Tolumonas auensis DSM 9187: one gene and its partner. The protein of the gene in region 2 interacts with the protein of the main gene of each other region in a pairwise test. Links are inferred from orthologs where the notes say so. Each region holds a gene or a part of one and is shown on either strand. Other genes may lie near its edges.

Region 1 (4,443 bases), 2.3 Mb from region 2 along the record:
AATAACACCGTCTGCATCAAGTCCGTGCCGCTGCTGAAAATGTTCAACAGCCTGAACTGTTTGCACATCATACGTTGTCAACTGCATCTGCTGCGGAGTCAGTGTATTCGCTTGTAAATCGCCGCTACGCAATAAAATATTACGGATGACCGGCAACGCGTCATGACTATCCCCAGGCCTGACTTTTAATGCCGGTAATGCAGGCCATGGTGCCTTTCTGGACTCGCTGAGCAGAGAAAGCAACACGCGGCGATTCGTCAGATAGTTTTCTGTCTGCGGACGTAATTTATTGATCGCGCTATCAGGATCAGTGCGCTGTAACAGTTCATCATAAGCATGACGGCCTGTTGCAGACGTGGAAGGGTTGAAACTTTTCAGATGAAAACGCTCACGCGAGTCCCAGTCCAGAGCATGCCATTCACGGCGGAACTGCTGTAATAAGCTATAAATCCGGTAGTAAGTTTCCGGATCCTGAGCCAGCTCCGGTTCGTTACTCAGTTGCAGCCAGGTATCAGCAAAAACCGGATGGATACCTGTCATTGCGATTTCCATCAGTTGCTGGGTCAATTCCGACCGTACGGTGACAGATGGTAACGGCAATACAGTTTTCACGTCATAACCCGATGCTGATGATATAGCGCTGTGCCCGGTATTGACGGCGAAACAATTACTGTTCCATGCCAGCAGAAGCATTACAGCTGTCGGCATAAATTTGCCACGCATCTACTTCCTCCCCATCCCTGCATTCACATCTGCAAAATTACAAGGGTAAGTAATAATCTTATTGTTCTGATTACGTTAATTATGCCTAAAACCATTCGGCATGTTCGGATTATTTTTAACAGTAGATAAATCTCATTTATCACTAAATGGGCTATATCTTGTTATTACATATGGTTATAACAAAACGGCATTTCCTATCCTGACATTTAAGATTAACCTACATCCAACAAAGACCTACCCCGCAGGAGCGAACATGAGCAAAATCTATGCAGATAACTCACTGACCATTGGTAACACCCCTCTGGTTCGCCTGAACCGCGTAAGTAAAGGCAACGTATTAGCTAAAGTTGAAAGCCGTAATCCCAGCTTCAGCGTAAAATGCCGTATCGGCGCAAATTTGATTTGGGATGCCGAGAAAAAAGGCATTCTGAAACCAGGTAAAGAAATTATCGAACCAACCAGCGGTAACACCGGTATTGCGCTGGCATTTGTAGCTGCTTCCCGCGGTTATGGCATTACTTTGACTATGCCTGCAACCATGAGTATTGAGCGTCGCAAACTGCTGAAAGCGCTGGGTGCAAATCTGGTGCTGACTGAAGGCCCGCTGGGCATGAAGGGCGCAATTGCCAAAGCAGAAGAACTGGTTAATTCCGATCCGGAAAAATACGTTCTGCTGCAACAGTTTGAAAACCCGGCCAACCCGGAAATTCACGAAAAAACGACAGGCCCTGAAATCTGGAATGACACTGACGGTCAGGTTGATGTGGTTGTGGCCGGTGTGGGTACTGGCGGTACGATTACTGGTATCTCCCGGTATATCAAGAAAACACAGGGTAAACAGATCACCAGCGTGGCTGTAGAACCTGCTGAATCACCGGTAATCAGCCAGAAACTGGCCGGCGAAGAGATCAAGCCTGGCCCGCATAAAATTCAGGGTATCGGCGCAGGCTTCATTCCGGGCAACCTCGATCTGTCACTGCTGGATCGCGTAGAAAAAGTGACCAGTGATGATGCGATTGCCATGGCGCGCCGTCTGATGGAAGAAGAAGGTATCCTTGCCGGTATCAGTTCTGGTGCTGCAGTTGTTGCGGCAAACCGTCTGGCGGAGTTACCTGAATTTGCCGATAAGACGATTGTTGTTATTTTGCCAAGCTCCGGCGAACGATATTTATCGACAGCGCTGTTCCAGGGACTGTTCACCGAACAAGAACTGCAATCCTGAGTTCAGACATAATCTGATTCACATTAAAAGCACGCTCCGGCGTGCTTTTTTCATTCCGTTCGACCTCACTTTTGCCCATAGCAGCATATTACTGCCGCCACAGGCCTGAAATAGTAACTTTTACGTTAACGAAGCAGTCGTTGTCATACTACAACTCTTTATTTTATCAATAACAACTCGGTAACAATCCATAAAAAGTCACGTTTTAATATGCAAAATCGTTTATCTCCGCTGCAGGTCGATGGTATCCTTAGCTGGCTCGACAATATGGATTTATTTAATTTGGGGTGAACAAATGTACGAGAAGTCTGTACTGATTACTGCTGAAAACGGCCTGCACACACGTCCTGCTGCTCAGTTCGTTAAAGAAGCTAAAGAATTTCAAAGCGAAGTAACCGTGATCAGCGGTGGCAAAACTGCCAGCGCCAAGAGCTTGTTCAAACTGCAAACTCTGGGTCTGACCAAAGGTACTTCCATCACTATCCGCGCTGAAGGCAGTGATGAACAGCAAGCTGTAGATAAACTGGTTGCGCTGATGGCAGAGCTGGAATAATCCGGCTCTTTCTGTTTTTGCACTTTTTTTATCCCTATTAACACAACATAGGTACGGCTATGATCTCTGGTATCCTGGCATCGCCTGGCGTTGCATTTGCCAAGGCCCTGGTGCTGAAAGAACAACACATTGTTATCAATCAGGCTCCGATTTACACTTCTCAGATTGATAGCGAAGTAGCTCGTTTTTACGACGCTCGCACCAAGTCTGCACAACAATTAGAAGCCATCAAAGAAATGGCTGGCAAGACTTTCGGTGAAGAGAAAGAGGCTATTTTCGAAGGCCATATTATGCTGCTCGAGGACGAAGAACTCGAACAGGATATTCTTACCCTGATCCGTGATGAACTGTTTAGTGCAGATCGTGCTATCCACCAGGCTATCGAGCAATATGCTTCTATGATGGCTGAACTGGATGACCCATACCTGCGTGAACGTGCTACCGATTTCCGTGATATCGGTAATCGTCTGATTAAAAACGTTCTGGGTATGGAAATTATTAACCTGAGCACTATCGATGAAGAAGTGATCCTGGTTGCTAATGACCTGACACCATCAGAGACAGCTCAGATTAACCTGAACTACGTGCGTGGTTTCGTAACAGATATCGGCGGCCGTACCTCTCATACCTCCATCATGGCGCGTTCACTGGAACTGCCAGCGATTGTGGGTACTAACGATATTACCAAACAAGTACAGAGCGGTGATTTCCTGATCCTGGATGCTATCCACAATCAGGTTCATATCAACCCGACTGACGAAGTTATTACCAAAACCAAAAATGCACAGGCTAAATTCCTGGCAGAGAAAGCTGAACTGGCTAAACTGCGTGAATTGCCTGCGACTACTACCGATGGTCATCAGGTAGAAGTCTGCTCTAACATCGGCACCGTGAAAGATATGGATGGTGCACACCGTAATGGTGCTGAAGGTGTTGGTCTGTACCGTACCGAATTCCTCTTCATGGATCGTGATGCTCTGCCTACCGAGCAGGAACAGTTCCAGGCTTATAAAGAAGTGGCTGAAGCCATGCCTGACAAGCCAATCATTGTCCGCACCATGGATATCGGTGGCGACAAAGAACTGCCTTACATGAAGTTCCCTAAAGAAATGAACCCGTTCCTGGGCTGGCGTGCAGTGCGTATCTTCTTCGATCGCAAAGACATCATGCACACCCAGTTACGCGCGATTCTGCGTGCTTCCGTTTTCGGTAAGCTGCGTATCATGTTCCCAATGATCATCTCAGTTGAAGAGTTCCGTTCACTGAAAGCTGAACTGGAAGAGCTGAAAGCAGATCTGCGTGCTGAAGGTATTCCATTCGATGAAAATATCGAAGTGGGTATCATGGTTGAAACTCCAGCTGCAGCTGTAATGGCTCGTCATCTGGCGAAAGAAGCCGACTTCTTCAGTATCGGTACTAACGACCTGACTCAGTACACTCTGGCCGTTGACCGTGGTAACGAGATGATCTCCCGTCTGTATAACCCACTGTCACCAGCGGTTCTGAACCTGATCAAACAGGTTATCGACGCTTCTCATGCTGAAGGTAAATGGACCGGCATGTGTGGTGAGTTAGCCGGTGATGACCGTGCTACCGTTCTGTTGCTGGGTATGGGTCTGGATGAGTTCTCTATGAGCGCCATTTCAATCCCACGCGTGAAACAACTGGTTCGCAATACCAGCTTTGCTGATGCGAAAGCACTGGCAGATCGCGCACTGGCAGCGGCAACAGCTGCTGAAGTTGAAGCGATTGTAGACGAGTATTTTGTGAAGAACTAAGCCGTCTGATAGAATCGTATTGATCAACATTATAATTCAGGAGCTAAACCATGGGCTTTTTTGATTTTTTGAAGAAGATGGTCTCTTCTGACAACAGTGCAACTGATACCGCTGGTATCGAAATTTTTGCACCGTTGTCTGGTGAGATTGTACCGATTGAAGATGTA
Region 2 (8,426 bases):
ATCTGTAATGTGCCTTTGATATCCAGCAATTCTTGCTGTAATTGATATTCTTCCCAACTTAGATCCTGCTGCTGTTCCTTATTTGCTGAACCTTTAGCTATTTGAATTTCTTTCAGCCGTGTTTCTATTCGCTGTAATTCCACTTTCTGTCTGGTTTCTGCTGCACCAATACTGAATGTTTTTCGGAATTCCGCATCTGCAAGACAAGGACCGGTATAACTCTGCTGACTGGCGGCTAATTCAAATGCTTTTGTTGAAGGGCATTGTTGATGTAAAGCCGATAGGTATCCTTTACGCCATTGTTTGAAATCTGGTTGGATATCATATTCAGCACATTGGTCAGCATATTCATCGGCATCACTTAAATATTTTCCTGACCAGGCATCACTGATCCCGCGGGTATGCCAATTGGTGTCGGCACATTGTTGTTCTGTCATTGAACTACTACAGCCGGCAAGTATCAGACTGGCGCAAATAAGATATTTCATAAGATTTAAATAATGTTGAAAGCGATAATTGGATCTTATCAGTTAACAATACCAGGTGGTATTGATTCGACAATGGCATATCAGTAATAGATACAGTCGCCCAAATGAACATATAGTCTATATGTTATTACTTATTCACATTCTCTGTGGATCCTCTGATGGAAGTATCCATAGGAACAACAGAAATAGCACTTTTGTAAGAACCATCGACAACACGGGTACTATATGTCAGATAAATCAGTGTGTTATGTGTTTTATCCAGAAAACGAACAACGCGCTGTTCTTTAAATATCAATGATGTTTTTACATCGAAGACGATTTCGCCGGGTGAAAAAGGCTGATTGATTTTTACTGGCCCGACCCGGGTGCAGGAGATTGAAGCATAGGCCCTGTCTTCCGCAAGACCCAGCCCACCCGAGAGCCCCCCGGTTTTGGGGCGGGAAAGGTAACAGGTAACACCGCTGATTTTGGGATCTTCAAACGCTTCAATAATGATTTTGTGGTTTGGTCCCACTAATTTAAATTCGGTACTGACTTCACCAATTCGTTCTGCATCCTGCGCGTTGGCAAGTAATGAACCAAAAGAAAGAAGGCAAAGAGTGAACAGGCGCATTGGTGACTCCTTGAATGCGGGATAGCAGCATAAACCGAACAACTCAGTGTTATCGCTATGCCATTCATAACCGTTGATTTTACTGTCTGGATCTTAAATAAGATCGTGGATTTTTTGCATACAACCACATTTATTCTAAATATAATGAAATTGTATTCGTCCATGATGACATGCCACTGATTGGCATATTTCGAGAATACCACACAAAGCGACACGGATAGAAATGTGGATGCGTCTGCCATATGCATCACTTTCGTATACGGATCCATTACTTGAGATTCAGGAGATGCTTGATGTCATACATTAAAGGATTAGTGGCTGCTTCTCTTGCAGCTACTGTGACGATGAGTAGTGCAGTGGCTCAGGAAGAAAAAGTTCTGCATGTATATAACTGGAGCGATTATATCGCTGAAGATACGGTTGCCAACTTTGAAAAAGAGACCGGTATCAAGGTTGTTTATGATGTATTCGATAGTAATGAAGTCTTGGAAGCTAAGCTGTTAGCGGGAAATACAGGCTTTGATATTGTCGTGCCCAGCTCCGACTTCCTGGCTCGTCAGATCCAAGCTGGTGTGTTTCAATCAATGGACAAGAGTAAGTTGTCTAATCTGAAAAACATGGATGCCGGCATCATGAAATTGTTGGCAGAAAAGGATCCTGACAACGCACATTCTGTTCCGTATTTAGGCGGGACCACAGGCATTGGTTTTAATCCGCAAAAAGTTGCTGCGGTAATGGGGCCTGATTTCAAACTGGATAGCTGGGATGCGGTGTTTAAACCTGAGAACTTGGCGAAGCTGAAAAAATGCGGTGTGTCATTTCTGAATGCACCAACTGAGATAATGGCAACAGCGCTGCATTACATGGGCAAAGATCCTAACAGTACGAATCCGGCTGATTATCGTGAAGCAGGTAAGCTGCTGTCGACTCTGCGTCCACATATTTCTTATTTCCATTCTTCTCAATACATCAATGACTTGGCAAACGGCGACATTTGCGTTGCAATCGGCTGGTCTGGTGATGTGATGCAGGCGGCTGCGCGTGCAGAGGAAGCGAAAAATAATGTGACTGTTGATTATGTGATCCCGAAAGAAGGCGCACTGGTTTTCTATGACATGCTGGCTATTCCGGCAGATTCAAAACATCCGGAAAATGCACATGCATTTATTAATTATCTGATGCGTCCGGAAGTGATCGCAAAAATTTCTAACTATGTTTCCTATGCCAGTGGTAATGAAGCATCATTACCGATGGTGGATGAAACATTACGCAATAATCCGAATATTTATCCGCCTGTAGAATTAAAGGCCAAGATGTTCGGGCTGAAAGTTTTACCCGCTAAGATCAATCGCGAAATTACTCGTGAATGGACTAAAGTCAAAACCGGTAAATAACCACTGTTTATATAAGAATAGGGGCGTCGTTAACGCCCCTTGATTGTTTCTGGGAGAAAAACATGGCTGTGGTCGATAAACCTGCCGTAGCGTCTACCGAGCACTCTGCTCGACCACTACTGGAAATCCGCAATCTTACCAAGCTGTTTGATGGTATTCCTGCGGTGGATAATGTCAGTCTTACTATTAATAAAGGTGAGATTTTTGCGTTGCTGGGAGCATCCGGTTGCGGTAAATCGACGTTATTGCGTCTGTTGGCCGGTTTTGAAACACCGACTAAAGGACAAATCATTCTGGATGGGCAGGATCTGGCTGATATGCCGCCCTATAAACGACCGATTAATATGATGTTTCAATCATATGCTTTATTTCCACATATGACGGTAGAACAGAATATTGCATTTGGTCTGAAACAGGATCGTTTACCCAAGGATGAGATCAATCAGCGGGTGCATGAAATGCTGGAGCTGGTTCATATGCTTCAGTTTGCCAAACGTAAACCACACCAATTATCAGGCGGTCAGCGGCAGCGAGTGGCTTTAGCCCGTTCTCTGGCAAAACGTCCCAAGCTGTTATTGCTTGATGAGCCGATGGGGGCGTTGGATAAAAAGTTACGTGAAAAGATGCAGTTGGAAGTCGTCGATATCATTGAGCGGGTCGGCGTAACCTGCGTTATGGTAACCCATGATCAGGAAGAGGCCATGACGATGGCGGGCCGTATCGCGATCATGGATCGTGGTGAATTCGTGCAGATCGGTAGCCCGGAAGAGATTTATGAACACCCTAACTGCCGTCTGAGTGCTGAGTTTATTGGTTCGGTAAATATTTTTGAAGGAACGCTGGTTGAAGACGGTCCTGATTACATGATCATTCAGTCTGACGCTCTGACGCACCCTATTCAGGTTAACCATGGTGCTTCGATGGCGGAAGGGGTGCCGCTGATGGTGGCTTTGCGCCCTGAGAAAATCCATTTCCGTAATGACATTCCATCCGATCATACGAACTATGAACGAGGTCTGGTTGAGAACATTGCCTATCTGGGTGATATCTCTATTTATCACGTGCGTTTGGAAAGTGGTAAGTTGGTGACTGCGACATTACCGAATGTGAACCGTTTCAGAACGGGCCAGCCAACCTGGGATGATCAGGTTTATCTGTGCTGGGATCCGGATTCTTGTGTGGTGCTGACAATATGAGTGCTGAGAAACTACGACAACTTCCCTTCATGGGCTGGTTGCCGGGTGGTCGTCATCTGGTGATTGCGATTCCCTATTTATGGATGGTGCTGTTTTTTCTTATTCCATTTTTGATCATTCTGAAAATCAGTTTTGCTGAAGTGCTGATCGCTATTCCGCCTTATTCAGATCTGGTCTCATATTCTGAGGAAAAACTGAACTTTGTGCTGAACCTGGGAAATTACATCTATCTGCTGGATGATGTGATGTACCTTGATTCATATCTGCAATCCATTCAGGTCGCTATCACATCCACCTTGCTTTGCTTGCTGATTGGTTATCCCATTGCATGGGCGATCGTTCATTCCAGTCCGGCGATGCGTAATGTTCTGTTGATGCTGGTCGTACTGCCCAGCTGGACGTCATTTCTGATCCGTGTTTATGCATGGATAGGGATACTGAAGAATAACGGGCTGATCAATAATGTATTGATGTGGTTAGGTCTGATCGATGAGCCACTGCATATGTTGCATACCAATGGTGCAGTGTATGTCGGGATCGTATATGCGTATCTACCATTTATGATCCTGCCTATTTATACCGCTTTAATGCGGGTGGATTATTCTCTGATCGAGGCGGCGTCTGATCTGGGGGCCCGACCATTCCGCTCATTCCTTTCTATCACCTTGCCTTTGACCAGGAGCGGTATTATTGCCGGCTCTATGCTGGTCTTTATTCCTGCGGTCGGTGAGTTTGTTATCCCTGAATTATTGGGTGGCCCGGACTCATTACTGATTGGCCGTGTCTTGTGGCAGGAATTCTTCAATAACCGTGACTGGCCGGTGGCCTCCGCGGTAGCGGTGGTAATGTTAACTATCCTGATGGTACCGATTATCTGGTTCTACCGTTATCAACGTCGGGAAATGCAGGAGAGTGGATCATGACACCAATCCCGCAGGTGAAATCGAAATTTCGTACATTTATCTTGCTGGCCGGATTTGGCTTTTTGTATGTGCCGATCCTGTTGCTGATTGTGTACTCGTTCAATGAATCCCGTCTGGTGACCGTGTGGTCAGGCTTTTCAGTTAAATGGTATGGCGAGTTATTTGCCGATAACCTGATGATGAACGGTGTGATCCTGAGTCTGACCATTGGTGTATTGAGTGCCAGTATGGCGGTGGTAATTGGTACGTTGGCCGCGTTTGTCCTGACGCGTATTGGCAATTTCCGCGGACAAACCAGCTTTGCTTTTTTGATCACTGCACCAATGGTTATGCCAGAGGTGATCACGGGTCTGGCATTACTACTGTTGTTTGTTGCTATGTCCAATATGTTTGGCTGGCCAGCGCAGCGTGGGGCGATGACGATCTGGATCGCGCATGTGACGTTTACTGCCGCGTATGTCACGGTGATCGTGCGTTCCCGTTTACAGGAACTGGATCTCTCGATTGAAGAAGCGGCGCAGGATCTGGGGGCCACACCCTTCAAGGTGTTTTTCCTGGTCACGTTACCCTCTATTGCGCCGGCAATTGCTGCGGGGTGGTTATTGGGATTTACTCTGTCAGTAGACGATCTGGTTATTACCAGCTTTGTTTCCGGGCCTAACGCAACTACGCTGCCGATGGTAGTGTTCTCCAGTGTTCGCTTAGGTGTAAGCCCTAAAATCAATGCATTAGCGACGTTGATTATCCTGGTCGTATCTATTGCCACTTTTATTGGCTGGTGGATGATGGCCTCTGCCGAGAAGCGTCGCAAGGCAGAAATTAAAGCAGCTATGCAAAACGGCTGATGTGATTAGATGAGAGGTTCGAATCCTCTTACGCCGACCAAACTATTCAAAGGGTTAGCTGAAGCTGACCCTTTTTTCTTTTTGGCATTTGCCATGTCAGTTATACTTTAATCCCTTATAGTTATATTGGTTGTTTCAGAATGGCGACAGAACATAGTCATTATTATCGTTGGGTGACTTTCGCGGGGATCGCTTCTTCTGCAACCGCGGGTTTATTGATTATCGGTAAACTTACCGCCTGGCTGATGACAGGCTCATCAAGTTTACTGGCGTCACTGACTGACTCAATGATGGATATTAGTGCTTCACTGATCAGCCTGATGGCTGTGCGCTATGCATTAATTCCTGCGGACGATAATCATCAGTTTGGTCATGGCAAAGCGGAATCGCTGGCCAGTCTGGCTCAGGCTGCATTTATCACAGGTTCAGCCGTTGTATTGTTGATGCATGGTGTGGATGCGCTGCTGGATCCTAAGCCGTTACAGCATGTTGCTGTCGGGATCTGGATCAGTATCGCTTCATTGGGATTGACTCTGGTTCTGGTCACGTTCCAAAGCTATGTTATTCGTCTGACGGGAAGCCAGGCGGTAAAAGCGGATTCATTACATTACCGGTCGGATTTGCTGCTGAATGCGGCGGTATTACTGGCTCTGGTTTTATCGTCACAGGGGTTTCCTAATGCCGATGCGATCTTTGCTATTCTGCTGGGCGGGTATATTCTGTGGAGTGCGCTGCAAATTGGCTACGAAGCGATACAGACATTGTTGGATCGTCAGCTGCCGGAAGATGAATGTCAGCAAATTACGGACATTTGTTGCGCAGTGGACGGGGTTCGCGGGATCCATGATTTGAAAACCCGCCTTTCCGGACCAATGCGTTTTATTCAGTTACATCTGGAGCTGGATGATGAACTTCCACTGGTGAAGGCGCATGAGTTAGCGGATATCGCTGAAATGCGTTTGAAGGCGCAGTTTCCAATTTCAGACATTCTTATTCATATGGATCCTGTTTCTGCGCTGCCCAAAGAGAATGTGCACCATCAGCCATGAAATACTGCAGTTAGGGAGTGATATGGCCTGCAAAAAATGCGTTAAAAAAGACAAAGCTTGGCAGACTATCCGGGATGAAGCCGTGCAAATGGCAGCCGAAGAACCGATGCTGGCCAGCTTTTTCCATTCCACGATTATTAATCACGATAGTCTGGGGGCTGCACTCAGTTTTCAGCTGGCCAATAAACTAGGCAGCGTGACCATGCCACCGATAGTGCTGCGCGAAGTCATTGAACAAGCGCTCCGTACCGATCCAGAAATTCTGAATGCAGTTGCCTGTGATATTTGTGCGGTCACGGAACGTGATCCGGCTGTGAACTTCCTTTCTACGCCTCTGCTTTATCTGAAGGGGTTTCAGGCTTTACAGGCTTATCGTGTATCGCATTGGTTATGGCTGCAGGGAAGACAGTCGCTGGCGTTATTTCTGCAGCATCAGATTTCTGTTGTTTACGGTGTGGATATTCATCCGGCCGCGCAGATAGGCTTCGGTATCATGCTCGATCATGCGACGGGCATTGTCATCGGGGAAACCGCCGTTGTGGGGAATGATGTTTCTATTCTGCAAAATGTGACGCTGGGTGGTACAGGTAAAGAACACGGCGACCGTCATCCTAAGATCCGTGAAGGGGTGATGATTGGTGCTGGTGCCAAAGTGCTGGGTAATATTGAAGTCGGTGAGGGCGCCAAGATTGGTGCGGGGAGTGTGGTACTGGCTCCGGTACCGCCACACACGACAGTTGCGGGCGTACCGGCAAAAGAAGTCGGACGACCATCTACATTAAAACCATCACTGAGTATGGAACAGGATATCTGAACGGGGCAACAGCCCCGTTTTCTTCAACGGAGGATCCATGTTAAAGCCAGTGGCCGGGGTGTTACTGCTCGGTATGTGGGCCTGTTATCTGAGCTATCTGTTCATGGGAATGTCTCCGTGGCCTGCGACTGCTCTGGCATGGAGTGCGGCCTTATTGCTGGGGCCGCGTCTGGATCACGCTGCCCGCCGGCAATGCACCATTTTATACGGGGTGGCATTCCTGCTGCTTTTGTTTTGCTGGCTGAACGGTGTTCATTTTTCTGCCCGGCAATTATTCCTTCCTAATCTTGATATGGTGGCGTTATTCACCGGGGTCAGTACATTAAATCTGGCTACGAGTGCGCTGGCAGAAAATGCGCAGTCTAACTGGCGTGGCTGGAAGGGCTTATTCAGTTCCTTGTTAGGAGTGAGTTTTCTGGGGGCCGTGATCAATATGTCGGTGTTGTTTGTCGTTGGTGATCGGTTGGCAGTTAACGGCACACTGGAGCGGCGACAGGTAATTATTCTTAACCGGGTCTATTGTGCAGCTGCATTCTGGTCACCCTTCTTCATTGCTATGGCCGTAGCATTAATTTATGCCCCAGGGATGCAGTTTTCACGGATTTTGCCGTTTGGCTTGCTGGCAGCACTGGGCGCTATGCTGATCACAACATGGGATGTGTGGCGGCGTGGTATCGCCGATTTTGAAGGCTATCCACTGAGTATACAGACGCTACGGTTACCGGTTTTATTATCACTGGCGGTGATATTGGGAAAGTGGTGGTGGCCGGCATTAACTATCACCGGCATTATTGCCTTAATGGCACCGCTGATATCTGTGCTGTTAATGCCTAAAAAGCAGATGACAACCGCATTAAAACGACAGGTTACAGAACGTTTTCCTGCAATGGGCAGTCAGGTGGTGTTGTTTTTGGGGGCAGGGCTGCTGGCTGCCGGGATCCACGGCTTAACACAGATCTGGTCTCCGGAGGCGTTATTTGCCCGCATTGAGCATTACGGTGTTCTGGAAGCGGCTGTTGTGACGCTGGTGATCCTGCTGGTGGCTTATCTGGGCGTTCACCCTATTATTATGATATCCAGTCTGGCGCCATTGTTGTGGCACTT

The links. Proteins that work in one complex are often made in the same cells at the same time.
Region 1: the proteins of cysE (region 2) and cysK interact in binary tests that used the Escherichia coli proteins (3 or more experiments, as listed by UniProt). The link is inferred for Tolumonas auensis DSM 9187 from one-to-one orthologs.

What each region holds. Positions count from the first base shown.
Region 1 is NC_012691.1:705,428-709,870, reverse strand. What follows is about bases 1-2,960. They hold cysK (cysteine synthase A), read left to right. Parts: upstream 1-976; coding sequence 977-1,945; downstream 1,946-2,960. Other genes in these bases: ptsI (phosphoenolpyruvate-protein phosphotransferase PtsI), read left to right, coding at 2,558-2,960; TOLA_RS03235 (HPr family phosphocarrier protein), read left to right, coding at 2,241-2,498; TOLA_RS03245 (L,D-transpeptidase family protein), read right to left, coding at 1-723. Outside these bases: more of ptsI, read left to right, coding at 2,961-4,276; crr (PTS glucose transporter subunit IIA), read left to right, coding at 4,327-4,443.
Region 2 is NC_012691.1:3,027,506-3,035,931, reverse strand. The notes cover bases 5,441-8,426. They hold cysE (serine O-acetyltransferase), read left to right. Parts: upstream 5,441-6,530; coding sequence 6,531-7,322; downstream 7,323-8,426. Other genes in these bases: TOLA_RS14105 (hypothetical protein), read left to right, coding at 7,360-8,426; fieF (cation efflux pump FieF), read left to right, coding at 5,600-6,508; TOLA_RS14120 (ABC transporter permease subunit), read left to right, coding at 5,441-5,459. In the rest of the region: TOLA_RS14145 (DUF2799 domain-containing protein), read right to left, coding at 1-437; TOLA_RS14140 (CreA family protein), read right to left, coding at 616-1,101; TOLA_RS14135 (extracellular solute-binding protein), read left to right, coding at 1,395-2,495; putrescine ABC transporter ATP-binding subunit PotG, read left to right, coding at 2,558-3,691; putrescine ABC transporter permease PotH, read left to right, coding at 3,688-4,614; more of TOLA_RS14120, read left to right, coding at 4,611-5,440.